Regions from separate parts of the Microbispora sp. NBRC 16548 genome, predicted to be linked through region 1. Evidence: riboswitches for the same ligand, from Rfam matches in the RefSeq annotation. Region 1 holds a riboswitch; each other region holds the start of a gene.

Region 1 (7,193 bases):
AGATGTACACCTCAGGGGCCTACCGGGAGCAGGTGCTGCTCGCCATGCGCGAGCGGCGGCGGATCGACGCGATCCTCGACCAGTACCGCACCAAGAAGGCCAAGGCCAAGGAGGTCGCGGACGCCGACGAGGCCGCCGCCCTGGAGGGATCGGGGGCCGCGAGCGAGGACGACGGCTCCGGCGCCGGGGGCTACTACCCCTACAAGCCCTACTGCTCGGTCTGCGACCGCGACCTGACCACGGTCACGTCGTACGACGACGAGACCACCGCCATGTCGTACACCTGCGTGTGCGGCCACAGTGAGACCGTCCTGCTGTCCGAGCACACCCGCGGCAAGCTGGTGTGGAAGGTCGACTGGCCGATGCGCTGGGCCTACGAGGGCGTGGTCTTCGAGCCGTCGGGTGTGGACCACAGCTCGCCGGGCTCGTCGTTCGTCGTCGGCGGCCAGATCGTCCGCGAGGTGTTCGGCGCTCCGCAGCCGATCGGGCCGATGTACGCCTTCGTCGGCATCAGCGGCATGGCCAAGATGAGCAGCTCGAAGGGCGGCGTGCCGACCCCGGCCGACGCTTTGTCGATCATGGAGCCCGCGCTGCTGCGCTGGCTGTACGCCCGCCGCCGTCCCAACCAGTCGTTCAAGGTCTCCTTCGACCAGGAGATCCAGCGGATGTACGACGAGTGGGACACGCTGACCAGGAAGGTGCAGGACGGCACGGCGCTGCCGGCCGACCAGTCGGCCTACCGCCGCGCGTCGAGCACGGCCTCCCGGGCCCTGCCGGAGACGCCGCGGCGGCTGCCCTACCGGACGCTCGCCTCGGTCGTGGACATCGCCACCGGGCACGAGGAGCAGACGCTGCGCATCCTGCGCGCGTTCGACCCGGAGATCGGCGGGCTGGACGAGCTGCGGCCGCGGCTCGACCGTGCCCAGCACTGGGTGAACACGTACGTGCCCGCGGAGGAGCGCACGCAGGTGCGCGAGACGCCCGACAAGGAACTGCTCGACACGCTCGGTGAGCAGGACCGCGAGTCGCTGCGCCTGCTGGCGGAGGGCCTCGACGAGCACTGGTCGCTCGACGGGCTGACCACGCTCGTCTACGGCGTGCCGAAGGTGCAGGCGGGGCTCGACATGCACGCGAAGGCGGCCACGCCGGAGCTGAAGGCCGCCCAGCGCGCGTTCTTCGCCCTGCTCTACCGGCTGCTCGTCGGCCACGACACCGGCCCGCGGCTGCCCACGCTGCTGCTGGCCGTGGGCCGCGACCGGGTGCGCGAGCTGCTCGGTCGCGCCTGATCGGTCGTTCCTGATCCCTGCGTCCGATCTCCTGCGAGCGGGCCGGACGGCATGGCCGTCCGGCCCGCGGTCGTGTGCCGGGGCAAGCCAGGACTCCGGGTGGGGAGTTCAGGGCAGCAGGACCAGCCGGCCGCGCAGGCCGCCCTTCCGCAGGCGTTCGTGCGCCTCGGCCGCCCGCTCCAGTGAGTAGGTGCCGGCCACCCGCATGCTCAGCCGTCCCGCCTCGGCCAGCTTCGCGACGTCCCGGAGCTGGGCCGCGTCGGCGCGGACGAACACCGTCGAGACCCGGATGCCGCGCAGCGGGATGGGGCCCAGCCCGGCGCCGACGGCGACGAACGCGCCCCCGTTGCGCACGGCGTCCAGCGCGGGCAGGCCGACGACCGCCGCGTCCACCAGGCCGTGCACGCCGCCGGGAACGGCGGCTCTGACGGCGGCGGCCAGGTCGGCGCCCCTCGGCACGAACCACTCCGCCCCGAAGCCCCGCACCAGCGGCTCGTCGCCGGACGCCGCGACCGCCGCGACCCTGAGCCCCCGCGCCACGGCCAGCTCCACGAGATAGCCGCCGAGGCCGCCGGCCGCTCCCGTGACGAGCAGCGTCTCGCCCTCGGCGAGCCCGGCGAGGTCGAGCGCCTGGACGGCGGTGAGCGCGTTCAGCGGCAGCGTCGACGCCTCGGGCGCGGCCACCCCGGCGGGCGCGGGCGCGACCGCCGTCTCGTCCAGCACCACCAGGTCCGCCTGGGCCTTGAGCGGGTCCGTCAGCCGGTCCGACAGCCCGATGACCTGATCCCCCGGACGTACGCCCGTCACTCCCGGGCCGGTCCGATCGACCACGCCCGCCACGTCCCAGCCGAGTGCGTACGTCTCCTGGTGCGGCATGAGTTTGTTGTCGGCGAGGGCGCCCGCGGCCGTGAGCAGGTCGACGGGGTTCACCGCCGCCGCCTCGACCCTGATCCGCACCTGCCCCGGCCCCGGCTCCGGCTCCGCCACATCGACGACCCGTACGGCTCCGTCTCGCGCCACCAGTGCTCTCATGAGTTCCTCCTTGCGGTATGGCAAGGAGCGTATGAAGAGCTACTCTCTCCCGGTAAGAAGGCACCTGAAAGTGCGTATGGGAGGAGAAGGGAAGACGATGGCCACTCAGACGGCGGCCGAGCGGCGCGAGGACGCGCGTCAGCGCTACAACGCCTACGTCGCGACCTGCCCGTCGCGGAAGCTGCTCGACACGCTCAGCGACAAGTGGGTGAGCCTGGCGCTCACCGCGCTCGCCGGCGGCCCGCTCCGCTACAGCGAGCTGGCGAGGACGATCGCCGGCGTCAGCCAGAAGATGCTCACGCAGACGCTGCGGACGATGGAACGCGACGGCCTGGTCTCCCGCGCGGTCACCCCCTCGGTGCCGGTCCGGGTCGATTACCGGCTCACGCCCCTGGGCGAGGACCTCATGCCGCTGCTGGAGGCGATCAAGCGCTGGGCCGAGATCCACATGGAGGATGTCGAGGCGGCCCGGGAGGCGTACGACCGATGCTCCGACTCCGAACCTTGACGACCTTCCGGGGAGGCGTTTACCTTCCCTGAAGGGTGGGCCGACGAAGCATCGTCGTGGGGGAGGGCGGACGATGGGTATTCCCGAGGTCGTCTACCGAGGTGACAGTCTCGCCTCGGACCTTGATCGTGCCGGTCTCACCGAAGAGGATCTACTTCTTCTCGCGGAGCTGGCCAAGGGCGTGACCGCCGACCGGGTGGGTCGCAGTCTCGACGTCAGCGGACGCACCGTGCGGCGTCGGCTGCGGTGCATCTGCGACCGGATCGGCGTCGCGACCGCGATCGAGGCCGTCGCCTGGGCGGCACGCCGCCGCCTCATCTGACCGCCTTCGCTCTGCGGGGGAAGGGCCCGGCGCCCTCTGCGGAGGAGGGGCTCAGTCGGCGACGCGCACCGCTCCCGCGAACGGCCGTCCGGCGATCTTCGCGATGTGGACGACGTCTCCCGTCTGCGGCGCGTGGATCATGTAGCCATTGCCGATGTAGATGCCCACGTGATGCAGGTCGGGGTAGAAGAACACCAGGTCGCCGGGTCGGAGCTGGTCACGGGGGATGTGCGTGCCGGCCGTCCACTGGTCGCCCGTGTAGTGGGGCAGGCTGATGCCGACGGACTGGTAGGCCGCCATGACCAGGCCGGAGCAGTCGAAGGAGCCGGGCCCCTCGGCGCCCCACACGTACGGCTTGAGCTGCTGCCTGAGGGCCCAGCGCGCCGCCTGGGCGGCCTTGCCGTCACCGATGATGGGGAACGACGTCCTCGTCCGCGTCTCGCGGCCGATCGTCTGGGAGACCTGCCGATAGAGGCTGCTCTCGGTCTTCTTGATCAGCTTTGTGATCTTGTCGCGCCGCGAGTCGAGGCCGCTGAGGAGCTTCTTGACCTCGGCCTGCCGCGCGGAGGCGCTCTCCCTGGCCCGTGCGGCGGCGTCCATGGCCTTGGTGACCTCGGCGACCTCCTGGCTCTGCTGCAGCTCCAGCGCGTACGTCGTGGAGGCCTGGTCCAGGTAGCGCCGGGGGTCGGCGTCGCTGTCGATGAGCACGAGCGCGTTGCCGAGCCCGTTGGTCATGTAGGAGTGCTGCGCGAGAGCGCTCGCCTTCTGCCGGCGGACCTCGAGCTCGGCCTCGCTCTTGGCGAGGTTCTTCTTGGCGAGGTCGGCGGACCGCTCGGCCGCCTTCAGGCGCACGCGCTCGCCGTTGTACTGCTCGCTGAGGGTCTCGATCTCGGTGTAGAGGTTCTCGACCTGCGCCGTGAGTTCCTTGAGGCTCGGCTTGGGGTCGGCGGTGGCGCGGACCACCGGGGCGCCGAACGTGATCGCGCTGATCGCGACGCCGACGAACGCCAGACGGCGGATGGCACCCGGACCGGCCGTGCCGGATCCGGACCGTCGGCCACGGGCGTGCCTGCCCGCCGGCCGTCCTCCACGCGTGCGCAACCGAGCTCCTCTCCCACGTGTGCTCCGCGGCGGGCCCGTCGTCGGGACGGGGCCGTACGGCGGAGCACTTCTGAGCGCCTACCGGGTTAGCTGACGGGTTCGGGCCGGAGTAGCCCTACCTTGGTGGATTCACCCCTTGACGATCTGAGATCGAACCGATCCTGATCCTGCAGTTGGGTCCCCGGCTCCCCTTCGCACTCGGTGCTTCGAAGATTCGGCGCCCGGTCGCCGTGAGCGCTCACGATGACCGGCATCGTCGCTGGACGATAGTGCACGGCGAGTTCTTGCTCAACCAGAACTCCGAAACCCGTCTACGTTTGACAACCAAATGATCACGGTCGGGTCACGAGCTCGGTAGTGATGCGTCCGCGTTCACGTGTGTTTGGAGCGATCCGAGAGTTTCGATGTGCGGCTCGGACGGCTGGAAAAAGTGGGACGAACCTGGATGGTCGCCTCAGGGTGCGGGCGTGCATCCGTCCGTATCCTGGCGGCTACGGACGGTCAAACCTCATGTCAGTTGTGGCGTTTGGGAATGACCGTTATCCGTGGGGGACGCTCCGTGCCGACCGCGTGGGATCGGCCGCGTGGGATCGGCCGCGCTCCGGCTAGGCTGGCCGGTCATGGAGCAGGTCGCCGCGCAGACATCCAGTGAGTCGGGTGCCACGGCCGTGACGGTGCGCCGGGCCAGGACGCCGGACGTCCGGGCGATCCGGCGCCTCGTCGACGCGTACTCGGGTGTCGGTCCCCGCCTGCTCAAGAAGAGCACGGTCACGCTGTACGAGGACGTCCAGGAGTTCTGGGTGGCCGAGACGGACGGGCAGGTCGTCGGCTGCGGCGCGCTGCACGTGCTGTGGGAGGACCTGGCCGAGATCAGAACGGTTGCGGTGGACCCCGCGGCGCGCCGCGGAGGCATCGGCCATCGAATCGTCGGCGCGCTCATCGAGACCGCCAGGGACCTCGGCGTGCGGAGGGTCTTCTGCCTCACGTTCGCGGTGGAGTTCTTCGCCAGGCACGGCTTCAGGCCCATCCAGGGCACCCCGGTCTCCCAGGAGGTGTACGCGGAACTGCTCGCGTCGTACGACGAGGGTGTCGCCGAGTTTCTCGACCTGGAGCACGTCAAGCCGAACACGCTGGGGAACACCCGGATGTTGCTGCACCTCGACCGCCATTGATCACGATTGATGAGCATTGATCGATGATCTTGACGGTGGTTGTCGACTACTGCAAAGGTGACTGTTGATACACCTGTCGCTACTTTTGGCAATATCAGCGTGTGCTACAGACGTTCGGCGCATGCGTCTTCGAAACGAGGTGACACGGTGAGCACCGGACAGCCGCCGTACCCCCAGGACGAGTCGGACGGAACGCCACCGCCGCCATCGAACTCCGGGTACAACACGGACAGACAGCCCCAGGACTACGACCCCGACGTCACGGTCGTCAGCTACCGCCACTCGGGACAGCACACGGGCCCGCAGCAGCCGCCCGGCCACGACCCCGCGCAGGGCGGCTACGGCCAGCAGCAGGGCTACGCCGCCCAGCAGGGGTACGGTCAGCCGGCTCCGCAGCAGCAGGGCTATGGCCAGGAGGCCGCCCAGCAGCAGGGCTACGGGCAGCAGCAGTACGGCCAGCAGAGCTATGGCGCCCAGCAGGGTCAGCAGGGATACGGCCAGACCGGCCCGCAGCAGGGTTACGCCCAGCAGGGTTATGGCCAGACCGGCCCGCAGCAGGGCTACGGCGCCCAGCAGGGCCAGCAGCAGTACGGCCAGCAGGGCTACGGCGCGCAGCAGGGCCAGCAGCAGCAGTATGGCCAGCCGTCCCAGGGCGGCTACGGCCAGCAGACCGGCCCCCAGGACTACGGCCAGCAGCAGGGCTACGGGCAGCAGCAGGGTTACGGCCAGACCGGCCCGCAGCAGGGCTATGGCGCCCAGCAGAGCCAGCAGCAGAGCCAGCCGCAGGGCTACGGCCAGCAGTCCGGTTACGGGCAGCAGCAGTACGGCCAGCAGGGCTACGGCGCCCAGCAGGGCCAGCAGCAGTACGGCCAGGATCAGTACGGCCAGGATCAGTACGGGCAGCAGCAGTACGCCCAGCCGAGCTCCCCGCAGGGGTACGGCCAGCAGCCCGGTTACGGGCAGCAGCAGTACGGCCAGCAGGGCTATGGTCAGCCCGGCTTCGGCCAGCCGTACGGGGCCGCGGGGCCGGTTCCGCCCGGCGCCCCGGCCCCGCTCGCGGAGTGGTGGCAGCGCCTCGTCGCCCGCATCATCGACGGCGTGATCGTCGGCATTCCCTTAGCGATCATCACGTTCGTGATCACGGGGATCGTCGTCACCAACGCGAGCATCGACATCACGAGCGGGGTTTACAACCCCGGAAGCGGTTACTTCCTGGCGTCACTGCTCACGGCGATCCTGGGCGGCCTCGTCATGGTCGTCTATGAATTCCTCATGCTGCGGGCGCAGGGGCAGACGCTCGGCAAGAAAGTCATGGGCATCAAGGTCGTTCAGGTCGGCGGCACTCTCGACGCGGGCGGGCTTCCCCAGGACGCCGCGCTCAAGCGCGCCGGCGTGCTCTACGGTTTCGAGTTCCTGCAGTGGATTCCCGTTATCAGCTACCTCGCGAGCATCGCCTCTCTTCTGAACGTGCTGTGGCTGTTGTGGGACAAGCCGTTGCATCAGGCGCTGCATGACAAGGTCGCCAACACCGTGGTGGTCAAGGTCAAGTAACGACGACGGACGGGGTCGATGGAACGGACCATCGGCCCCGTTTTTCTATGGGTCGCTATGGCCGCGTCCGCACCGTCCGCTCACCCGGCTGTGACGGAAAATCCTTGCGGGGCCTCCCGGGCATGCCATGCTTGGGTTCACCGTCCCGAGAGGTGCCCAATGACCGCGAGACCGCCCCCGGCGCCAATCCTTAAGACTCACCCCCGCCGTCCCCCGGGTCA
Region 2 (7,193 bases), on a different contig from region 1:
TCGACCTGTCCCAGCTGTACGACGACTCCAAGTCCCTGAACGAGGGCGCGCTCACGATCCCCGGCTACAGCGTCGACGGCTGGTACGGCCGCATCTTCAGCGGCTGCGGTTTCTTCGACCCGGACAAGCCGATCCGCAAGTTCACCAAGGCCGAGCTCCACGACCTGCTCTACAAGGAGCCGACCAAGATCAAGGTCGACAACATCAACCTCACCTACGAGGGTCTGATTCCGCGCATCCAGAAGTCGATGCTGTCCAAGGACAAGGAGGCGTTGCAGCCGCACGTCCGGGCGTTCGTGGAGCGGGCGGTGAAGTTCACCACCTGCCCCGAGTGCGGCGGCACCCGGCTCAGCGAGGCCGCCCGGTCATCCAAGATCAAGGAGATCAGCATCGCCGACGCCTGCGCGATGCAGATCAGCGACCTGGCCGACTGGGTCCGCGGCCTCGACGAGCCGTCGGTCGCGCCGCTGCTCACCACGTTGCAGCAGCTCCTCGACTCGTTCGTGGAGATCGGGCTGGGCTACCTGTCGCTCGACCGCGCGTCGGGCACGCTGTCGGGCGGTGAGGCGCAGCGCGTCAAGATGATCCGCCACCTCGGCTCCTCGCTGACCGACGTCACCTACGTCTTCGACGAGCCCACGACGGGCCTGCACCCTCACGACATCCAGCGGATGAACGATCTGCTGCTGCGGCTGCGAGACAAGGGCAACACGGTGCTGGTCGTGGAGCACAAGCCGGAGATGATCGCAATCGCCGACCACGTCGTCGACCTCGGCCCCGGCGCCGGTACGGCGGGCGGCATGGTCTGCTTCGAGGGCACCGTCGAGGGGCTGCGGACCAGCGGCACCATCACCGGCCGCCATTTCGACGACCGGGCCTCTCTCAAGGAGACGGTGCGCAAGCCCACCGGCACGCTGGAGATCCGCGGCGCGACGGCCAACAACCTGCGCGACGTCGACGTCGACATCCCGCTCGGGGTGCTCGTCGTCGTCACCGGAGTCGCCGGGTCGGGCAAGAGCTCGCTCATCCACGGGTCGGTCCCCGCCGGCGCGGATGTGGTGTCGGTCGACCAGGGCGGGATCCGCGGCTCGCGGCGGAGCAACCCGGCGACGTACACCGGACTGCTCGACCCGATCCGTAAGGCGTTCGCCAAGGCCAACGGCGTGAAGCCGGCACTGTTCAGCGCCAACTCCGAGGGCGCCTGCCCCACCTGCAACGGCGCCGGCGTCATCTACACCGACCTGGCGATGATGGCGGGGGTCTCCACCACCTGCGAGGAGTGCGAGGGGAAGCGGTTCCAGGCAGCGGTGCTGGAGCACAAGCTCGGCGGGCGGGACATCAGCGAGGTGCTCGCGATGCCGGTGGCCGAGGCCCAGGAGTTCTTCGGCTCCGGTGATGCGCGCACGCCCGCCGCGCGCGCCATCCTCGACCGCCTCGCCGACGTCGGGCTCGGCTACCTCACCCTCGGCCAGCCGCTCACCACGCTGTCCGGCGGCGAGCGGCAGCGGCTCAAGCTGGCCACCCACATGGCCGACAAGGGCGGTGTCTACGTCCTCGACGAGCCGACCGCCGGCCTCCACCTCGCCGACGTCGAGCAACTGCTCGGGCTGCTCGACCGGCTGGTCGACTCCGGCAAGTCGGTCATCGTGATCGAGCACCACCAGGCGGTCATGGCGCACGCCGACTGGATCGTCGACCTCGGTCCCGGCGCCGGTCACGACGGCGGCCGGATCGTCTTCGAGGGCACGCCAGCCGACCTCGTCGCCGCCCGCTCCACCCTCACCGGCCAGCACCTCGCGGCCTACGTCGGCGCCTGAGCCAGGCCGTCGAGGACGGCCGCCGGGGCGCGGGCCGCAGAGGTCCTGGCAGACGGGCTCCGGGGATAAGGGGGGCTGGGGCATAACGGGATAAGGTGCGTCGGTGGAGGAACTGAGCCGTCTGTTCCGCTCGGCCGCCGACCACGCGGCCGCTTACCGGAGCTCGTTGCCCGAGCGGCCGGTCGGAGTGCCGGTCGATCAGAAGGCGTTGACCGACGCGTTCTCCGGCCCGTTGCCCTCGGCCCCTTCCTCGCCGGAGCAGGTCCTGACGGACCTGCTCGCCGCGGCCGAGCCCGGCCTGGTCGCGAGCGCCGGCCCGCGATACTTCGGGTTCGTGGTCGGCGGCGCGACGCCGGCCGCGACCGCGGCCGACATCCTCGCGGCCGGTTGGGACCAGATCGCGACCAACGCCGTCACGTCGCCGGCGGCCATCGCGGCCGAGGCCGCCGCCGGCGCCTGGCTGAAGGAGCTGCTGGGGATCCCGCCGTCGGCGTCGGTCGGTTTCGTCACGGGCGGCCAAGCGGCCAACACCGTCGGGCTCGCCGCCGCCCGGCATCAGGTGCTGGCGGACGCGGGCTGGGACGTGGAACGGCGCGGGCTGCTCGGAGCGCCGCCGATCCGGGTGATCGCGGGGGAGGAGCGGCACGGGACCATCGACCGGTCGCTGCGCCTGCTCGGGCTCGGGACGGACGTGGTGGAGCCGGTGCCCGCCGGGCCGAACGGTGCCATCGACCCCGAGGCGCTGCGGGATGTGCTGCGAGCCGGCTCCCCGGGCCCCGCCATCGTGTGCCTCCAGGCCGGCAACGTGAACACCGGCGCCTGCGACCGGCTGCGGGAGGCGTGTGAACTGGTTCGCCGGCATGGTGGATGGGTGCACGTCGACGGGGCGTTCGGGCTGTGGGCCGCGGCGAGCCCTGCGACCCGGCATCTGGTCGACGGGCTGGAACTGGCGGACTCGTGGGCCTGCGACGGCCACAAATGGCTGAACCTCCCGTACGACTCGGGCTTCGCGTTCTGCGCCCGGCCCGCCGTGCACACGGCGGCGATGTCCTACGCCGCCCCTTACCTGGTCGGTTCGGGCGGCGTCCCGGTGGGAGCGGACCTCACCGCCGAATCCTCGCGCCGGGCCCGCGGGTTCGCCGTGTGGGCGGGACTGCGGGAACTGGGCCGGGACGGGGTCGCGGCACTGGTCGGCCGCTGCTGCGCCCTTGCCCGCCGGTTCGCCGAGGGCCTGGCCTCCGCCGGGTTCGAGGTGGCCAACGAGGTGGTCCTCAACCAGGTGCTGGTGGGCTTCGGCGACGACGCGCGCACCGACAGGGTGGTCGCGGCGGTGCAGGCGGACGGCACCTGCTGGGCGGGCGGCACGACCTGGCGGGGACGGCGGCTGATGCGGATCTCGGTGTCGAACGCCACCACGACCGAGGCGGACGTGGACCGGTCGGTCGCCGCGATCACCCGCCTCGCCACCTGACAGATGCCGACTACTCTCGGCGCGGCTGACTAACGGTGCGATAGGTGTCGGGCACGGCTAGAACGTCGTCTCCGATCCTGATGTCCCAGTCGCCCCAGTGGATGAACGTCCCGGGCTGGGCCGGGGTGGCGGTCAACGTTCCGTCGTTGCCGACGAGCTTGCGAAGGACTCGCGTTTCGTCCCAAGGCCCGTCACGGGCCACGCACGATTCACGGACGGGCGTCGTCCCGCAGGCGGCGCTCCCGCCTGCCGCGGGCGAGTTCGGTGCCCAGGGCGTCCAGGCGCTGGTTCCAGAAGCGGCGGAAGTGGTCGAGCCAGGTGTCGACCTCGCGCAGCGGCGCGGGGTCGACGGCGTACAGGCGCCGGGTGCCCTCGGCCCGGACCGTCGCGAAGCCGCTTTCCCGCAGCACGCGCAGGTGCTGGGACACCCCGGGCTGGGAGATCCCGAACTCCTCCTGCACGATCGCGCCGATCTCCCCGGCGGAGCGCTCTCCCTCGGCGAGCAGTTCCAGGATCCGGCGGCGCACCGGATCGCCGAGGACGTCGAACGCGTGCATGCCGCCAGGCTCGCAGCTCACGCTTATATAGGTCAATTTGGCGGGAGCCGGACGCTCTCGGCGGGGACGGCGAAGCGCGCCGGGATCACCGGCGCGCTTCGGGGCCGTCGTCCGTCAGGAGGAGGCTGAGGCAGAGGCGGATGCGTCCCCGGGATACATCGGGTAGCCATATCCGGCCACCTGCCAGGTGGGACGGGTGCGGGCCTCGACGGCACCGCCGTCGCCGGTGTTGCCCTCGATTGTCCGGATCGTGCCGTCGCCGTTGTCCTTGACGACGAACCCGACGTGCTGGACGTCGTCGATGTCCTTGCTGCCGTTCCAGTTGAAGAACACCACCGCGCCTGGCTTGGGCGTGCGGCCCCAGCGGCCGTGGTCGGCGAACCAGCGGGCGTGCTCCACGGTGTAGGCGTCGGAGCCCATGACCGGACCGATGCCGAGCTGCTGTCCCACCCACGAGACGAACATGTCGCACCAGGCCGCGTTCAGGTAGCCCTTGAGCGTGCCGCCGTCGCGGGCGAGCGTCTCGCGGGCGCGGGGAGTGGACATGTACCACTGCTGGAACTTGGTCCCGCCGCCGTTGGCGTTCTCGCTGATCCCGACCTGGCTCCTGGCCAGGGTCAGCACGTCGGTCGCGCTGACCTTGGGCAGCGTGGAGGCGATCTCGGACATGGACTTCGCGGCCGCCGGGCCCTTGCCGGTGGCCGGGTTGTCCGCGTGCGCGGCCGGCGACGCGATCAGCACCGCCGAGGCCAGTGCCCCGCCCGCGAGGGCAGCGCGAAGACAGGTGTTGAGGACGTGCATGGTGGGGCGTACTCCCTTACTTCCATGCCGCCTACCGGGTTAGCTGACGGGTTCGGGCTGGAAGTCGCCCTACGGCACGCATGCCGATTCACCCCAGGAGAGGTGGGTCCCCGGCTCCGCGCGGACGCGGACTCGGCGGCCGGGCGGCAGGCCGGGATCGGCCGGCCGCGTCGGTCTGAGGAGGGCTTCTTGACCATTGAGATGAGCAAGTGCGCCCTGAGCTGCCTAAAACGTAATAGACCAGGTCAAACCGGTCAAGTTAGAACAACTCAGATTTTACTGGACAGTAGGCAGCGAACCTGGCGCGGACGGGTAGCGGGCGCGCCGCGATCACCGGCGTCAGGAAAATCCGGGCTCACCCGGGCAGGCGTACGGTCACCGTCAGGCCGCCCTCCGGCCGGGCGAGCGCCTCCACCTCGCCGCCGTGCGCCACGGCGATGGCCCGGACGATGGACAGGCCCAGCCCCGCCCCCCGGGCGGAGCGGACGCGGTCGCCGCCGAGCCGGCGGAACGGCTCGAACAGGTCGTCCACCTCGTACGGCGGGACCAGGGGCCCGGTGTTCTCCACCGTCACGCTCACCCCGGCCTCCTCCTCCCGCAACCGGACCCAGACCTCCCCGTCCCGCACGTTGTACTTGATCGCGTTCTCCAGCAGGTTGACCAGGCAGCGTTCGAGGAACAGCGGGTCGCCGTGCGCGACCGCCGGGCACAGGTCCTCGTGGACGACCACCTTCCTGCGGCGCGGCTGCAGGTCGATCTGCTCCATCGCCGTACGGACGACCTGCCGCAGGTCGACCGGCTTGCGGGCCGCCAGCTCCTGCTCCGACTGCGCCAGCATGAGAAGGCCCTCGATCAGCCGCTCGTACCTCGCATTGGTGCCGAGCAGCGTGCGGGCCAGCGCCTTGAGGTCCTCCGACGCCGCCGGCTCCTCCAGCGACACCTCCAGGACCGTACGGTTGACCGCCAGCGGGGTGCGCAGCTCGTGGGAGGCGTTGGCGATGAACCGGCGCTGGGCGTCGAACACCCCGTGCAGCCGGTCGAGCATCGCGTCGAAGGTGTCGGCGAGCCGCTTGACCTCGTCCTGCGGCCCGCGCAGCCCGATCCGCTCGTGCAGCGTGCTCTCCGACAGCCGCTGCGCGGTCTCGGTCACCCGGTCCAGCGGGCGCAGCGCGCGGTCGGCCACCAGGTAGCCCAGCACCACCGCGACGACCCCCACCAGGACCATGACGATCACCGACGACCTGAGCACGTCGGTGAGCACGTCGGCCGCCCCCTGCTCGACGTTGGTGCGCACCCGCTGCGCGAGCATGTCGCTGTCGGGCAGCCTGTCCCCGAACACGGTTTGGGGGGCACCGGTCACCTTCGACGCCACCGCCACCACGAACCGCTGGTTGAGCGCCCGCGCGGTCAGCAGGTGGGTGAACCACAGCAGCACCGACCCCGCCAGGAAGAACAGCCCGCCGTACAGCAGGGTGAGCCGCATGCGCAGGCCGAGCCTGCTCCACGGGGACAGGACGCGGGTCACAGCCGGTACCCCCGGCCCGGCACGTTCTCGATCACCGCGGGCTCGCCCAGCTTGCGGCGCAGCGAGGTGATCGTGACGCGCAGCACGCCCGTGCCGGCGTCGGCGTGCTCGTCCCACACGTTCGCGCGCAGCCGGGCCGAGGTCACCAGCCCTCCGCCGGCACACATGAGCTCGCGCAGCACGTCGAACTCCTTGCGGCCCAGCGCCACCTCCCGCCCGTCGCGCACCACCGTACGGCGGGCGGGGTCGAGCCGGATCCCGGCTCGCTCCAGCACGGGCGGCACCACCCGGGGCGAGCGCCGGGCCAGCGCCCGGATCCGGGCCACCAGCTCGGCGAACGCGAACGGCTTGACCAGGTAGTCGTCGGCGCCCAGGGACAGACCCCCGACCCGGTCCCGCACCCGCCCGGCCGCCGTCAGCATGAGGATGCGGCCGGTCCCGCTGGCCGTGACCAGTTCCCGGCACACCTCGTCGCCGTGCACCTCGGGCAGGTCGCGGTCGAGCACGACCACGTCGTAGTCGACGTAGGCGGCCAGCTCAAGCGCCTCCTGACCGTCGTAGGCCACGTCCACCGCGATCGCGTGCAGCCGCAGCCCTCGGGCGAGGGCGTCGGCCAGCTGTTCCTCGTCCTCGACCACGAGCACCCGCATCCCAACCTCCCGCTCGGCTCCGAGAGTGGCGTACGCGGTGTTAGCCGTGCATAAGCGGATCTCGCTTATCCGCGTTTAGCACCGCCTCCGCTGAAGTTGGGCTCCGTCCCGGGTGAACGCCCTGGATGAGAAGGAGCGACAGAGGAGGAACGACTCATGCGCTTACGACCGCTGCGCGCCCTGGGCCCGGCACTCGGGCTGGCACTGGCACTGGCCGGGTGCGGCGCGGCTCCCGCGGACGACGGGATCGCCAGCGCGGGCGGCGCCAGGCCGGGCACCGCGGACGGCGCGACGGCCAGGCCGTCGGCGTCGGCCACGGTGGACCGCCAGGAGGCCCAGCTCAAGTTCGCCCAGTGCATGCGCGAGCACGGC
Region 3 (7,193 bases), on a different contig from region 1:
GTCTGCGTCACCGGCGGCATCGGCCGCAAACCCTGACCGACCGGCCTCCGCTCCTTTCCCGGCCCGCTCGCGCACGCCGATGTGTCGCATATGCGCGAACAGCTGGCTCTTCGCGCTAATCACGGCGGGGGGGCGGCACCTGTCCATCCATTGGATCCTTCGTTAGGTGTCGCTCCTGTGGTCCCGTTGCGCCACGTGTTGGGATTTATGCGTGACCCCCCGCCAGATGCACCAGCGGGGTCGCGCCCTTCGCCCGCGTAAGGCCTGCGGCTCCCTGTGGTTTCCTACGCGAGGAGTCCCATGTTCCGGCACAACCGCCGCCTGCAGTTCGAGGCCAAGCCAGAAAAGCCCGACCCGGTGCCGCGACACCCTGCTCCGCCGTGCCGCACGCGAGGTTTCCCGCCTGTGAGGCTTTCGTGCTCGACTCCCGCCGTCCCCTGAACGGGCCCGCGCCCGCCGTACCCGCCGAGGGGCGGGCGGCGCCGGGCCGCCTGGCGCGGCTGGCCGACCTGTGCGGTCCCGCCTTCGTCGTCTCCGTGGCGTACATCGATCCGGGCAACCTCGCGACCAACATGGCGGGCGGCGCCCAGTACGGGACGATGCTGCTGTGGGTGATCGCCCTCGCGAGCGTGCTGGCCATGTTCGTGCAGGCGCTTTCTGCCAAGCTCGGCATCGCCACCGGCCGCAACCTGCCCGAGCTGTGCCGCGACCACCTGCCGCGCCGGGTGAGCCTGCCGCTGTGGGTGCAGGCCGAGCTGGTCGCCGCCGCCACCGACCTGGCCGAGTTCGTCGGCGGGGCGATCGCCCTGAACCTGCTGTTCGGCGTGCCGCTGCTGCCGGCCGCCGCCGTCACGGCCGTCGTCTCCTCGCTTCTGCTCATGCTCGCGCCGCGCGGACGCCGCCGGTTCGAGGCGACCGTCGCCGCGATGCTCGGTGTGGTCCTGGCCGGCTTCGCCTACCAGGTGCTGCTGTCGGGGTCCCTCGCGGGTGTGGCGGGCGGCTTCGTGCCCCGCCTGGCCGGGACCGACAGCCTGCTGCCGGCCACCGGGATCATCGGGGCGACCGTCATGCCCCACGTCGTCTACCTGCACTCGGCCCTCACCCAGCGCCAGGGCGCGGACGGCGGTCGCCGGGAGGCCGTGCGCGCCAGCAGGATGGACATCGCCGTCGCCCTCGGCACCGCCGGGCTGGTGAACATGGCGATGCTGACCGTGGCCGCCGTCACGTTCGGCGGCGGCGATCCCGGCAGCCTGCAGGCCATCCACGCCGGTCTCGGGCAGGTCCTCGGCCCCGGGGCGGCCGTCGCGTTCGCGCTCGCCCTGCTCGCCTCAGGCCTGGCCTCCTCCAGCGTGGGGACCTACGCCGGGCAGGTGATCATGGCGGGGTTCCTGCGCCGCCGCGTGCCGCTCCTGGCGCGCCGGCTGGTCACGATCATCCCGGCCATGGCGGTCCTGGCCGCCGGGGTGGATCCCACGCGGGCGCTCGTGCTGAGCCAGGTCGCGCTGTCCTTCGGCATCCCGTTCGCCCTGGTCCCGCTCGTGGCGTTCACCGGCAGCAGGAAGCTGATGGGCGATCTCGTCAACCGCCGCCTCACCACCGTCGCCGGCGCCGTCGTCGCTGGTGTGATCTGCGCGGTGAACGGCCTCCTCCTCGTGGAGGTGTTCACCGGCTGAGGCGGCCTTCCGTCACAACAGCGCGGCGAACCGGGCCGCGACGAGGTCCCAGCGCCACTCCTCCTCGATCCAGGCCCGGCCCCGCTCGCCCATCTCACGGGCGCGGGCCGAGTCGCCCAGCAGGTCGCACAGCGCGCCGGCCACCGCCGTGTGCGACGTGCCGTCGACCACCAGGCCCGTCTCGCCGTGCCGTACGGCGTCGGGGGCGCCTCCGGAGGAGCCCGCGACCACCGGCAGCCCGGTGGCCGACGCCTCCAGGTAGACGATGCCGAGGCCCTCGACGTCGAGCCCCCCGAACCTGCTGCGGCACGGCATGGCGAACACGTCGCCCGCGTCGTAGTAGGCCGGGAGGGACGCCCAGGGGACGGACCCGGTGACGACCACCGAGCCGCGCAGGCCGGCCCGGGCGGCCGTCCGCTCCAGCGACCGCCGTAAGGGGCCGCCGCCGACAAGGAGCAGGACCGCGCCGGGAATCCGCCGCAGGACGAGCGGCCAGGCCCGCAGCAGCACGTCCTGGCCCTTGCGCGGCACCAGCCGGGAGACGCACACGACCACCGGCCGGTCGCCCAGGCCGAGGGACGCGCGGACCCGGTCGCCGCCGGCCCCCGGGTGGAAGGCGGCGGTGTCCACGCCGGGCGCGAGCCGTACGAGCCTGGAGGCGGGGACGACCCGGGCGATCCGGCGGCGGGTGTACTCGCCGAGGTAGGTCACGACGTCGGCCCCCGCGCCGATGCGGCGCAGCAGGGCGCGCGCGCCCGGCAGGCGGGCCCACGACGCCTCGTGCCCGTGGGTGAGCATGACGATCCGGCCCGCGCCCGCGGCGCGCAGGACGGGAGCGAGCAGCCCCAGCGGCGCCGCCGCCCCGAAGACGACGGTGGCGCCGTCCTCGACCAGCGCCGCCGCCCTCCTCGCCACCGAGCGCGTCGGCAGCATCAGCGAGGAGGGATGACGGACCACCTCGTACGGCTGGCGGGCGTCGAACTCCTCACACCCCTTCCAGCGCGGGGCGTACACGACCACGGAGCCGGGCGGCCTGCGCGAGGCGAGGCCGTGCACGAACGCCTGGATGCCGCCCGGTCTGGGCGGGAAGTCGTTCGTGACGATCAGCGTCCGCTTCGTCATCCTCACCCCCGCTGCCGGCGTGGTCGCGCGGTCCGCCCGCGCCGCCCGAGAACGCATTGTCGCAGCCGCGGTCGCACCCGCACCTCATGGAGATCCGGCGCCCTGCGGAGATCAGGACCGGGCGAGCTGCTCGCGCGCGTACGACCGCCATTCGCGGGTCAGGCCGTCGGCGGACAGCCCGAGAACCTCCCGCAGCGCGGCGCCGATCCCCTCGCGCAGCGCGGCGCGGTAGAGGGCGACCAGCCTCCGCTCGCCGAACCGGGCCGCGACGTAGCGGCAGGCGAGCCACGCCTCCTCGTACGCCTGCGCGGGCCTGGCGGCGAAGTCGGCGGGCCCGGGCAGGCCGTTCAGCGCCGGCCTCCCGGCGGCCACGTCGGCGGCCAGTTCGGCGGCGACCGTACGGACCGGCAGTCCGCTGTCCAGGTAGCCCACATAATCGGCGAAGCCTTCCATGAGCCACATCGGCACCGCGCGGGGACCGGCGGTCGCGACGTGCGTCAGCTCATGGGTCACGACGACCAGGCGGCCGGTCGCGGACAGGCGGGCGAACGCCGCCGGCTGCACGATCACGCGGCCGCCGGTGGCGACGGCCGCCAGGCCGTCCACCTTCGCCGGCTCGGCCAGCACGGCGGCCTGCTCCTCGGTGCGCGGCACGAGCACCACCGCGCCGCCGTACCCGCCCCAGATCCTCGTGACCGTGCGGCCCGCGCGATCGGCCAGCGCGGCGATCTCGGCGACCAGCGGCCGTGGCGACCCGACGACGACGGCGCGCTCGCCGCGGGCGACGGAGGCACCGGTCCACATGCCCGGGTGCTCCCGCACGGCGGCCCGGGCGTCCAGTCGCAGCGGAAGCAGCGGGTCGGGCGGGGCCGCGGCGGCGGGCCCGGCGAGCAGCGCGGCCAGGGCGGCGGCCACGGCCGCGATCCGGCGGGGACGGAACCCGTGAGGCGGAACCTCAGGCCGGCGCCGATCGGCCTCGGCGCGCGCGCCCGGCACGCCCCCGGGCACGGCGCTCGTGACAGTCACGCCGTGCATGGTAACCAGCACGTGCCACGGCCCCGTCCACCTCGGCGAGGTGGACGGGGCCGCGAGGACGGCGCCGGTCGAGGGGGCTGGTGACCGGTGCCCGTCAGACGCCGGGACGGACGGCACCCACGAAGGTGCTCCTCCGGTAGGCGTCCAGCTTGTCGATCCGGACCCGCGTGCCGGTGTGCGGAGCGTGGATCATCCTGCCGTGCCCGACGTACATGCCGACGTGGCCGCCGCCGCTGGTGAAGATCAGGTCACCGGGCTCGAAGTGTCCCCAGGACACCTTCTTCCTGACCGCGCCGCGGATGGACCACGTCGTGCGCGGCAGCCGTACGCCCGCCTTGCGCCAGGCGTACTGGACGAGGCCCGAGCAGTCGAACGCGCCCGGTCCCGTTGCTCCGTAGCGGTAGGGGTCGCCGATCTGCTTCTCCGCGGCCTTCACCGCGCGCTGGGCCTTGACCCGCTGGAGCGAGGCCCTGCTGATCTTCCGCTTGGCGGTGTGCTTCTTGGTCTGCTTCTTCGCGGCGGCCTTGCGGGCGGCGGTTTTCGCGCTCGTCGCGGTGCCCGTCTTCGTGGCCGTCTTCGTCGCTGTGGCCGTCTTGACGACCGTGACCGTCACCGTGTCGGCCGCCGCCGGATGTGCTCCGGCGACCCCTACGGACGCCGTCAAAGCGGCACCACCAAGGGCAATTCGGGCAAGACGGGACAGACTAGCGGGGGTGGTAGACAGGATCTCTCCTCGGGTCTTCCGCTCACGCCTACCGGGTTAGCTGACGGGTTCGGGCGGGGAAGTCGCCCTACGGCGCGCGATGCGCCGATTCACCCCGGACCTTCGCGTGAAGGTCGATGGTTCCCCGGCTCCGTGCCTCCTGACTGCACGGACTCGGCAGGCCACCGGCGCCGGGGGATCCCGCGAAGGGGAGGGTGATGGAGGACGCCGATGACGGTGGATGACTGCGCGCCCCGGCCGGCCGACCGGGTGCGCCGCGGCGAGGTGTGCTCGCCGCGGCCCAGAAGCTACCGAGGTCCCGCCGCGTTCGGCAAAGCCTTCCCGCCGGATAAAGATCGGATAACGAAGGCCGCCGAGAAGAAAGCGCAGCTTACCCGCACCGCAAACGGCTAAGTGTGACTCTGCTCACAATCTCGGCAACAACGACTAAATCGGGTCACAGAAGCCACAAAAGGCACAGAGATCACAAACATGGCCGGGCCCTCAGGGGCGCACAGCTCCGATCGCGTGATACTCGGCGAGTGTGACAATCTTCACAACATCGCCGGTCTGGGGGGCATGGACGACCTTCCCGTCGCCGGCGTAGATGCCGACGTGCCCGTACCCGGCGTGCCAGAGCAGGTCGCCCGGCTGGAGCTCGTCCAGCGAGACCCTGCGGCTCGCGCCCCAGGCCCACTGTTCGTAGCTGGTCCGGGGCAGCGTCACGCCCGCCGCCGCCCACGCGGCCTGCACGAGCCCCGAGCAGTCCCAGGAGGCCGGTCCGGTGCCCCCGTAACGGTAGGGCTTGCCGACCTGCTTGTAGGCGAACTGGAGGGCCGACAGCGCGTTGCCGGACGCCGGCCCGGCATAGACGACGCCTGCGCTGTTGGGGTTGCCGGGGTTGTACGTCCCGAGCGAGCGCAGCAGCTTCATCTGCTCACGGACGAGCTTGTCGACCTTGTCCTTCTCGTCGGCGAGCTCGCCCCTGACGTCGGTGGCCTCCTTGTACACCGCCTTGCTCTGGTCGCGGCGGTCCTTGAGGTCCTTGATGGCGCCCTCGTACTCCCTGAGCCGCCCGGCCCGCTCGGCCGACATGTGGTTGAGCGTGGCGAGGCCGCTGAGCATGGCATCGGGGTTGGAGCTGTAGAAGACGCCGCCCCACGACCCCATCTCGCCGACCTGGTAGCTGCTGACGGCCATCGAGACCAGCCCGGAGCGCAGCGCCTCGACCCGGACGTTCTGCTTCTTGTAGTCGTCGTTGATCGCGAGGTACTTCTGCTTCGCCTTCTTCCACTTCTCGTTGGCCGCGTTGTAGCGGTCCACGAGCGTGTCGGCCTGCTCGTTGAGCTTGCTCAGCTTCGCCTTGGCCTGCGCGACTGTGGGCTTCGGATCCGCCTGCGCGCCCGCCATCGGCGTCAGCAGGACCACGGCGGCCAGACCGGCGGCCACCGGCACACGCCCTCGCACTGAGCCCCCTTGAGGATCAACCTCTTAGATCAACGAAACCTGCGGCGCGACTCTATCTAGGCGATCTTGATGCTTCAACCTATTCGCAGGTATTCGCGGCAGTCATCACTCACCGTGACGACGCCGGTCCGGAGCGCGCGTACGGCGCTTCAGCTCCGGCCGAGACGGCGCAGCAACAGGAGCGAGGGCACCGGCCGGGCACCCATGCGGCGCACCGACTCGGCCACCTCCCGGTCGGAGGAGACCACGGCGATGGCCCGGCCCGGCGGCTCCGCCCGCACCAGCGTGCGGATGAGGTCGTCGGCGATCTCCCCGGGCGCGCTGAACATCACCCGCACCCCGCGCGGCGCGGACACCTGGACGGGCCCGTTCAGCTCGGCGCCGTCGAACACGCACGTCACCTCCGCCCGCGTCTGCACGGCGAGACCGCCGAGCCCGGTCAGCAACCGGGCCCGCTGGTCGGCGAGGGTCAGCGACGGGTAACCGGTCTTGGTCACGTTGTAGCCGTCGACGATCAGATGCAGATGAGGGATGGCGAGGAGCTGGTCGAGGAGCTGGGGATCGTCGTTGGCCAGCGCCCGCGCGGGCACGGCCGTCACGCCCGGCTCGCCCGGCAGCACCGCGTTCACGTAGTCGGCCGGCCTGCTGATCGTCGTGGGCAGGCCGAGCTCCTTGCGCAGCCCGGCGGCGGCGTCCTGGAGCGCGTCCAGCAGCACCCGCACCCGGGCGTCCTCGATGCTGCGGCCCTCACGGGCGGCCCTGCGGCTGGCCTCCAGCTGGCGCTCGGCGTCCGCCAGGCGCTCCCTGAGCCTGCGCAGCTCGGTCTCGGCCGCGCCGTTGGCGCTCGCGGCCCTGGCCCGCGCCTCGGCCGTCTCTGCCTCCAGCTCGGCCGCCCTGGCCTCGGCGGCCCTGACCCGCTCGCGGGCGTCGTGCAGCTTGCGCCGCAGGTCGGAGTTCTCCGCCCGGGCCGCCTTGAGCTGCTCGCGCACCCGGTCGATCTCCTCCTTGGCGGAGGCACGCTGCGCCGCGAGCTGCTCGCGCAGCCGCGTCTCCGCCTGTTCCCGCTGGGTGCCCGCGGCGGCGGCCTGCTCCAGGTCGGTCCGCGCCTGCTCGACCAGGTCCGGCCAGCCGGGCGGGCGGGTCAGGTACGCCGCCGCCGCGACCAGCACCGGCTCGGCCGCGGGGGGCACGGT
Region 4 (7,193 bases), on a different contig from region 1:
CGGCGACAGTTCGGCGATCATGCGCCGCTTGGTGAGGCGCAGCCCGGCGACGGCGGTCGCGTACAGGAGCAGTGTCTTGACGGCGACCCAGCCCAGGTCGGCGGCCTGCCCGAACAGCAGGAACACCCCGGGCGGCGGCGAGACTACGGACAGCGGGGACATGGCTTCCCTCCAATGCGGAGGCGCGACGGCGCATCCCGTCGCGCCGTCCTCTCGCCGGCCCTTCCCCGCCTTCCGGCCGCCATCCCCGAGGGTAGGGCAAGAACCGGCCGCGTACACCTGCCGTCCCGCGACGTACGTGAGCGCCGCGCGGGCCGCCGTGATCTCCTCGACGGAGGCGGCGAACGGGTCGCGGTCCAGGACGACCAGGTCGGCGATGGGGGGATGCGCCGGTCGAGGCGGACCTGCGGAAACAAAAAGGAGCCGCCGAGGGCGCCGAATTCCAAGCGCGGGACGCGGCGGACCAGCGGGTGCGCGACGCGGCCCGGCACCGGCGTCGACAACTGCCTGACGGCGGAGCTGTACCGACGGCGGCCCCCGGTCGAGGCGATGGGCTGGGAACGCGGGAGAACTGATGTCACCCGCTCCACTTATCGGGGCGCCGGTAAATCCTTCGATCTACACCAGGAACGGACTCAGGGAGTAGCGATGTTTGTAGATGCCTCTCGGGAATCGCAAACGAAATCACCTGCTCCGAGAAATCATGCTTCGGGCCAACGCGACCGGGCGGACAGGCGATCATCACCTGCCGTGTGGGGGTTGCAGCGACGCTTCGATCGCAGGACAGAAATCAGTGTCAGTCGACATGAGGAGTGACATGTCGCCATAACCGGACGCCGCGTCGACGGTCATAGCCACCGCCAGCGCCACATCCGTCAACTTCTCCTCGTACGTATGGAATGTCTGGGCAGGATCACAGGCGCACGTCCATCGGGAACCGCAGTCTCTGCACCGCGCGGTTTTCTTCTTGAAGTGGCCGCGAATGATCTCCACCTCCGGTCGGTAGGCGGCAAGGGCGGCAAGGTAGGTCTCCTGCCTCAGCGCCGCGTCAGGTTCGCCCTTGACGATCGCGGTGAAGTACCTGACCTTGATCACTACATCGTGCCTGCGGAGCTGCCGTACCAACTCGACGACATCGAGCCACAAGTACGCGCGACCGTACTTGCTCTTCAACCCGTGGTACAGGTTGAAGCCGTCGACGTACGCGACCACGTCCACCCGCAAGCTCCTCCCGGCATTGGCCAACCTGGCCGATCGTAGCTAGCATGGAGCCACACGAAGTTGGTTACGGCCAACTGGGCGGCCCCGCAAGGGGCCGCATTTTTTGTTTCCGCCCCATAGGCGGTCACGTGCGTCGCGGTCGCCGGCCCTGGCGTACGGGGAAAAGGGGACGACACAAGATCGGGCGGCGGGCTAGGGTGGCGGGCCAAGGGGCGGCTCCTGGACGTGCTTCCTTCTCGATCTTTAATCGCTTTAGTGCGTCCGTTCTCCGCCCCGTCTCACTTTCCCGGTGCCCGTCCGATCGCTCGTACACAGGGAGGATGCCCGTGGACCGGCTGGCGGAGCTGCTGCTGCGGCAGCGGCTGGTCGCCCCCGACCTTCTCGTCCCCGCCGTCGAGCGGGAAGCCGTCGTCCCGGGCCCCGAGGGCGCCGGCCGTTCGTCGCGCTCGTCCCGCCGGGAACGGCCCCTCGCCACCGTCGCCGACGGGGTGGTCGCGCTGGAGGCCGACCTGCTCCAGCTCGGGCACGTGCTGAGCGCGCCGCTGCGTGCCCGGATGGCCGAGTTGGACGCCGGGGGTCTCGGGCAGGCGGGCCGCGCGCTCGTCTCCGCCCTGTCGGCCCAGCTGGGCGGGCGCGTCGTGCACACGCCGCTGTTCCGCCGCTTCCCGGAGTCGGTCCCCGCCGACACGGTGGAGCTGTTCGTCCGCAGGGTGTTCTCCGTGCTGCTCCAGCGGCCGGAGCAGCCGTGCGTGCTGTGCGGGGAGGTCGCCGCCGTCCATCCGGTGTCGCCGTGCGCGCACCTCGTCTGCCGCGCGTGCTGGGACGGCGCGGACTACAGCGCCTGCCCGATCTGCCATCGCCGGATCGACCCCGGTGATCCCTTCCTGCGCCCGGCCGACGACGTCTACGCCCCGGCCGTCAGGTGGAGCGGCCGGGTGCCGGAGACGCTGACCCTGCTCGGGCTGTGCGACGACCCCGCCGCCCGGGCCCGCGACCTGCTGGGTCCGCTGCTGTCCCGGCAGGCGGCGCCGCGCGCGGAGGACAGGGCGGTCGTCGCCGAGATCGTCGATCGCTTCTGGCCCGAGTCGGCCGGCTGGCTTCCCGAGCGGATCCCGGCCCGCGAGACCCGTGCCGTCGTCCTGGCCGCCGCCGTACGGCACGGCGACCTGGCCCTGCTCACGCGGCACGCCGACACGGCGACCGACGTGCTGCGGCTGCTCCACGCCCTCATGGGCGGCGACCCCGGGTTGCGCGCCCGCCTCCCGCGCCGCACGAGCCTGTCCCGGCCGGTGCGCCGCGCGCTCCTCGCCGCGCTGGACCGGCAGGCGCTGCCGTACCTGATCGAGGACCTGCACCGCTACCCCGGCCAGTGGCGGCACATGGCGGAGGTGCTGCACCCGCACGAGTTCCACCGGCGTCACCCGGACGCGGCCCTGGCGTTCGCCGTGCTGCGCGGCACCCCGCTGCGGAAGGGCACGCCTATGGCGGACGTCCTGCTGGAGCGCGCGGCGGCCCACGGGGACCTGCTGTCGTTCGACGGTGTACGGCTGCGCGCCCGAACGTTCGCGGGGCGGTTCGAGGCCGCGCTGCGGACCGATCCCCGCGAGGCCCTCGCCCTGCTGGCGCGCCGGCCGGGGGAGCTGCTGCGGCGCACCGCCGATCTCGCCCGCCGCCTGCCCGCCGCCGACCTCGCCGAGGCCCTGCGCGCCGCCGCGCCGCACGTCTCCCCGGCCGTGCTGATCGCCACCCTGGGCCGGTTGCGCACGCCACCGGGCGGGACCCGCATGTTCCTGCCGCGCGGGGGAGCGGCGCGGATCTGGGCCGAGCCCGACGCCCGCGAGGAGCTCGCCCCCGAGGCCGTGGCCGCCCTGTCCGCTGTGCTGACCGGCGAGATGCTGCGCCGGGCCGCCGCGCTGCCGCCCGTCGAGACCGCGCTGCTGGACGAGGAGCTGGCCGACCTGCTCGCGCCGGAGGCCGAGCGGTCCGCCTCCGCCTCGCTGGTACGGCTGCCGCGCGGCAGCGTCCGGCCGCTGCCGGACGGTGCGCGGATCCGGCTGTTCCTGCACTGGGCGGAGCCCGCGGATCGCGTGGTCGACCTGGACCTGTCGGTGGCGGTGTTCGACGCGCGGTGGGAGTTCGTCGGGCTGTGCGACTACACGAACCTGCGGCTCGGCGCGAGCGCCGCCGTCCACTCCGGGGATCTGACCTCCGCGCCCGAGCCGCTGGGCGCGTCGGAGTTCGTGGACCTCGACGTGGCCGCGCTGCGCGCGACCGGCGGCCGGTACGCGGTGCCCGTCGTGTTCAGTTACAACGACGTGCCGTTCGACGAACTGGCCCGCGGTTTCGCCGGATTCATGGACGATCCGGATGGCTTGTTCGACCCGCTCGCCGTACGGCAGCGCTTCGACCTGACCGGCCCGGCCAAGATCCTCGTCCCGCTCGTCGCCGACCTCTGGTCGCGCACGATGCGCTGGGTGGACCTCAACGTGTCCGCGTTCGGCGGGTTCCACAACGTGTACGAACACGAGGAGCAACTCGCCCGTCTGGGCGCGGCCGCCGAGGACGCCTACGGCCTCGGCGAGCGCGTCACCCTGTGGGAGGTCGCCTGCTGGCACGCCGCCGCCCGCGCCCGCGAGGTCGTCGTACGGCACCGCGACGGCGCCGTGAGCCGGCACGCGCGTCGTCCCGGAGAGGACGCCGCCGCCTTCGCGTCCCGCCTCGGCGTACGGCAGGCGGCCGATCCCGCGGCGGAGGCCGGCGCGGCCGAAGCGGGTCTCGCCGTGGTGCTGGAGGACGACGTGCGGGTGAGCGAGGGGGCACAGGTCTACGCCCTGCACCCTGCCCGTCTCGACCCCGCCGTGATCCGCCCTCTCGACGCCTCCGACCTCGTCGGCATGCTCGCCCCCGCGACGCGCTGACCGGCCGGAAATAACGGTTTGCGCGCTCACTGACCGCATGGGAAAGTGAGCGTGCTTCACACAAGTAACAGCGAAGGAATGAAGCCTATGTTCTCGGCGTCCCACAGCGGCCGCCGTCGGCACTGACCGGTACGCCTCCCGCGTCATCGGCTCACTGCCTTCACCGTCTCACGGCGGCCCCACGTGACGGTGCCCTGCGCACCTTCTCCATCCCGTCCGGGATGGCTTCAAATGCGAGTTCACCCTCCGCTCCGCGTGGCGGGCGAACCGTTCCACCTTGTCATTCGTGAGGTCGATATCACCGTGGGCATCGATGTCCAGAGTTTCGCCGTGGCCAACCTTCGCCGTCGTCCCGAAGTCGTCGAGATCGGGGGCTTCGTCCTCGGCGTGGAGCCCGGCACCACCAGCCCGTACGTCAACTACGCGACACCCCTGCCCGGCGCCCGGCCGGGCGGGCGGGACGTCGCGGCGCTGATCGGGGCGTTCCGCGAGCGCGGGCTCAAGCCCCGTCTCGAGTTCGCCCCGGACGCCGCGCCCGCCGTGGAGCCCGCACTTCGCGAGGCGGGGTTCACCGTCGAGGCGGTGCACGACTACCTCGTCTGCATCCCGGCCACGCTGACGAGGCCGCGAACCGCTCTCCCGGTGGAGACGCCGTCGACGGACGAGGACTACACGGCGATCGACGCCGCCCTGTCGGAGGCGTTCAGCGGGGAGTTCGCCTCGTCGCCGGAGGGCGCGGCCCGGCTGCGCCGTACGGAGGAGAGCGGCGGCGCGGTCCGGTTCGTCCGGGCGCCCGGCGGCGGCTGCGCGGGAGCGGCCATGTGCTCCGCTCCGGCCGTGGAGACGTCGGAACTCGCCGGCGTCGGCACCCGCCCCGGCTTCCGTGGGCGGGGCATCGCCGCCGCGGTCACCGCCACGCTCGCCGAGGCGATGCTCGCCAGGGGAGCACGGTCGGTGTGGCTGGAGTACGGCGGCGAGGGATCCCGCCGGGTCTACGAACGCGTGGGCTTCCGGCCGGCCGGCACCCGCCTGTACATGTCGCTCGAAGTCTGACGCGCGCCGCTTGATCGCGCCCGGCGGGGGAGCGCCGCCCGCCGGGCGCGACGGCGTGTCCGGGGGACGGCCGCATGGCCGTGTCGTCTTCGACCCGCCCGCCCGCCGGACGGGCGCTCATGCCCGTACGGCGCTGTGTGGCGCATCTCACCGCGGGCGGCCCGCGACCGTGAGGACCTGCGGAAGCACGGAACGGCGGCGGCCAGAATGATGCCCTTTGCCGGGTTTTTGGTCGTGTCTTACTTGTTATCTATTAAGCTTCCCGTGTGTCTCGCCGGTGAGCGGTCCTCAACCCGAGGACGACCGGCGACCGCCGAATCCCGGAAGTCATCGATCCCGGGAACCGGGGACCCACGTCTCTTGGGGTGAATCCGGACCATCCGGTAGGGCTACTCCTGGCCCGAACCCGTCAGCTAACCCGGTAGGCGGCCAAGGAGAGGAGAGCGCGTGGAGTGTCGGCTCCACCTGCCCACCCGGTCCGCGTCGTGTCGCCGGACCACATGCCCGCCCTGGAACGTCTCCAGGCTTCCGGGGTGATGGCGCGCCCGTGACGGGCTGCCACATTTCCCGTTTCTGATTCCGCCCCGCCGCGGCCGTGTCCTCGGACGGTCATGCCGTCATGCCGCCACGCCCCGCGGGCCGGTTCGTCATGTCTCGAAGCGCGCCATGAGGAGCCTCCGATTTCCACCGATCCGATAGCTCGACAGCTGCTCGACGCCGTCCGCCCCGAACTGGGCTACCGCGAACGAGCAGGGAAACACACGAAGTTCGGCGAGTGGTACGCCGACAACATCGCCAAGGACTCCGACTTCAAGACCGCCCCCTGGTGCGACATGTTCGTCTCCTGGGCGGCGGACCGGGCCGGGGTGCAGGGCCACGTCGGCGAGTTCGCGCTGACCACGCGGCACGCCAAGTGGTTCAAGAAGCACCACGCCTGGAGCGACAAGCCCGAGCCGGGCGCCGTGGTCTTCTTCGACTGGTCGGGGTCCAAGAAGATCGGCGACATCGACCACGTCGGCATCGTCGAGAAGGTCGCCGGCGGGAAGGTCCACACGATCGAGGGCAACGTCGACGGCGTGTGGCTGAAGCGCAAGGTGCGCGACAAAAGCAAGATCGTGGGGTACGGCCTGCCGCGCAAGGTCAAGGTGGCGCCGAAGGCGCCGGTGACGATCCAGCCCGTGGCGGCCGTCAACGCGAGCGTCCAGCGCGCCGCGGCGCCCACCACCAGGAACATGGCGGCCACGCAGGGGAAGTCCCTCGACGTCGTGTGGTCGCCCGGCGACGCCGTCCTGCCGGCCGGTCTGCTGTTCGCGGTGGTCTCCACCGCCGTGACCGGCCTCCGGTTCAAGGCCGCGGCGGCGACGTCCGGCGGACGGCACCGCAAGCGATGACCTCCCACGACGACCCCCACGATCACGTCCCGCCGCCTTCCGGAGCGGCGGATCACCGTGGCATGTCGTCGACTCGGGCCGTGCTAACCCAGCAGGCCCTTCATCTCCCTGATCTCGGCCGAGTCCCTTCATCGCCGACACCTCCGTACGCCCGGGCGTGGTGGGGCCCTGGCTTGTCGTACCCCGTCCCGCGGAACGTTCCGTCAGCTGAACGTGATCCGGAACCGGTAGTTGTCGCCGTAGGTCGAGCCGCGGATGGTGAACGCTGCGCTCCCCGAGCTCACTCGGCCCGAGACCGTCGCCCCGGCGTCGACGGCGTAGAGGAAGGGAGACGTGCCGAGATTACGGCAAGGGACGATGGTCTTCTCTCCGTAGAAGTGGTTGAACGTGGCCCCCTCGGCGCGATGGCTGTCGACCAGCTTGCCGGACCAGGAGGTGCCCGATCGGCCGGTGACCCAGTAGCCGAGCAAGAGGTTCGGGTCGCGTACGTTGCCGCCGAGATCGCGGGCCGACGCGGTGACGACGTGGGCGGAGCCGAATTGGAAAGATCCGACGGCTCCGATGTCCCCCACGTAGAACTCCCAGTAGAAGGGGTTGCGCTCGACCCGGC

Evidence for each region. Region 1 has a riboswitch for cyclic di-AMP ahead of QSK36_RS40075 (C40 family peptidase). Riboswitches for the same ligand answer to the same signal wherever they lie in the genome.
Region 2: it holds a riboswitch for cyclic di-AMP, as region 1 does, so the genes downstream of both, QSK36_RS08580 (CHAP domain-containing protein) here and QSK36_RS40075 (C40 family peptidase) in region 1, are expected to answer to the same signal.
Region 3: it holds a riboswitch for cyclic di-AMP, as region 1 does, so the genes downstream of both, QSK36_RS14415 (C40 family peptidase) here and QSK36_RS40075 (C40 family peptidase) in region 1, are expected to answer to the same signal.
Region 4: it holds a riboswitch for cyclic di-AMP, as region 1 does, so the genes downstream of both, QSK36_RS30100 (CHAP domain-containing protein) here and QSK36_RS40075 (C40 family peptidase) in region 1, are expected to answer to the same signal.

What each region holds. Positions count from the first base shown of each region.
Region 1 is NZ_BSSF01000026.1:2,137-9,329, reverse strand. It holds gene lysS (lysine--tRNA ligase) at 1-1,286, shown strand, start outside; gene QSK36_RS40090 (NADP-dependent oxidoreductase) at 1,395-2,318, opposite strand; gene QSK36_RS40085 (winged helix-turn-helix transcriptional regulator) at 2,416-2,826, shown strand; gene QSK36_RS40080 (helix-turn-helix domain-containing protein) at 2,900-3,148, shown strand; gene QSK36_RS40075 (C40 family peptidase) at 3,200-4,249, opposite strand; cyclic di-AMP (ydaO/yuaA leader) riboswitch at 4,310-4,463, opposite strand; gene QSK36_RS40070 (amino-acid N-acetyltransferase) at 4,870-5,421, shown strand; gene QSK36_RS40065 (RDD family protein) at 5,569-6,972, shown strand.
Region 2 is NZ_BSSF01000003.1:157,972-165,164, forward strand. It holds gene QSK36_RS08565 (ATP-binding cassette domain-containing protein) at 1-1,817, shown strand, start outside; gene QSK36_RS08570 (pyridoxal phosphate-dependent decarboxylase family protein) at 1,921-3,288, shown strand; gene QSK36_RS08575 (ArsR/SmtB family transcription factor) at 3,498-3,845, opposite strand; gene QSK36_RS08580 (CHAP domain-containing protein) at 3,960-4,646, opposite strand; cyclic di-AMP (ydaO/yuaA leader) riboswitch at 4,661-4,794, opposite strand; gene QSK36_RS08585 (sensor histidine kinase) at 5,002-6,171, opposite strand; gene QSK36_RS08590 (response regulator transcription factor) at 6,168-6,821, opposite strand; gene QSK36_RS08595 (hypothetical protein) at 6,978-7,193, shown strand, end outside.
Region 3 is NZ_BSSF01000005.1:25,123-32,315, forward strand. It holds gene QSK36_RS14400 (Nramp family divalent metal transporter) at 417-1,673, shown strand; gene QSK36_RS14405 (glycosyltransferase family 4 protein) at 1,686-2,795, opposite strand; gene QSK36_RS14410 (gluzincin family metallopeptidase) at 2,907-3,821, opposite strand; gene QSK36_RS14415 (C40 family peptidase) at 3,925-4,494, opposite strand; cyclic di-AMP (ydaO/yuaA leader) riboswitch at 4,569-4,723, opposite strand; gene QSK36_RS14420 (hypothetical protein) at 4,765-4,947, shown strand; gene QSK36_RS14425 (C40 family peptidase) at 5,038-6,000, opposite strand; gene QSK36_RS14430 (NYN domain-containing protein) at 6,150-7,193, opposite strand, start outside.
Region 4 is NZ_BSSF01000012.1:124,293-131,485, reverse strand. It holds gene QSK36_RS30120 (DUF421 domain-containing protein) at 1-162, opposite strand, end outside; gene QSK36_RS30115 (NYN domain-containing protein) at 742-1,218, opposite strand; gene QSK36_RS30110 (MXAN_6230/SCO0854 family RING domain-containing protein) at 1,548-4,139, shown strand; gene QSK36_RS30105 (GNAT family N-acetyltransferase) at 4,470-5,192, shown strand; cyclic di-AMP (ydaO/yuaA leader) riboswitch at 5,494-5,636, shown strand; gene QSK36_RS30100 (CHAP domain-containing protein) at 5,804-6,583, shown strand; gene QSK36_RS30095 (hypothetical protein) at 6,787-7,193, opposite strand, start outside.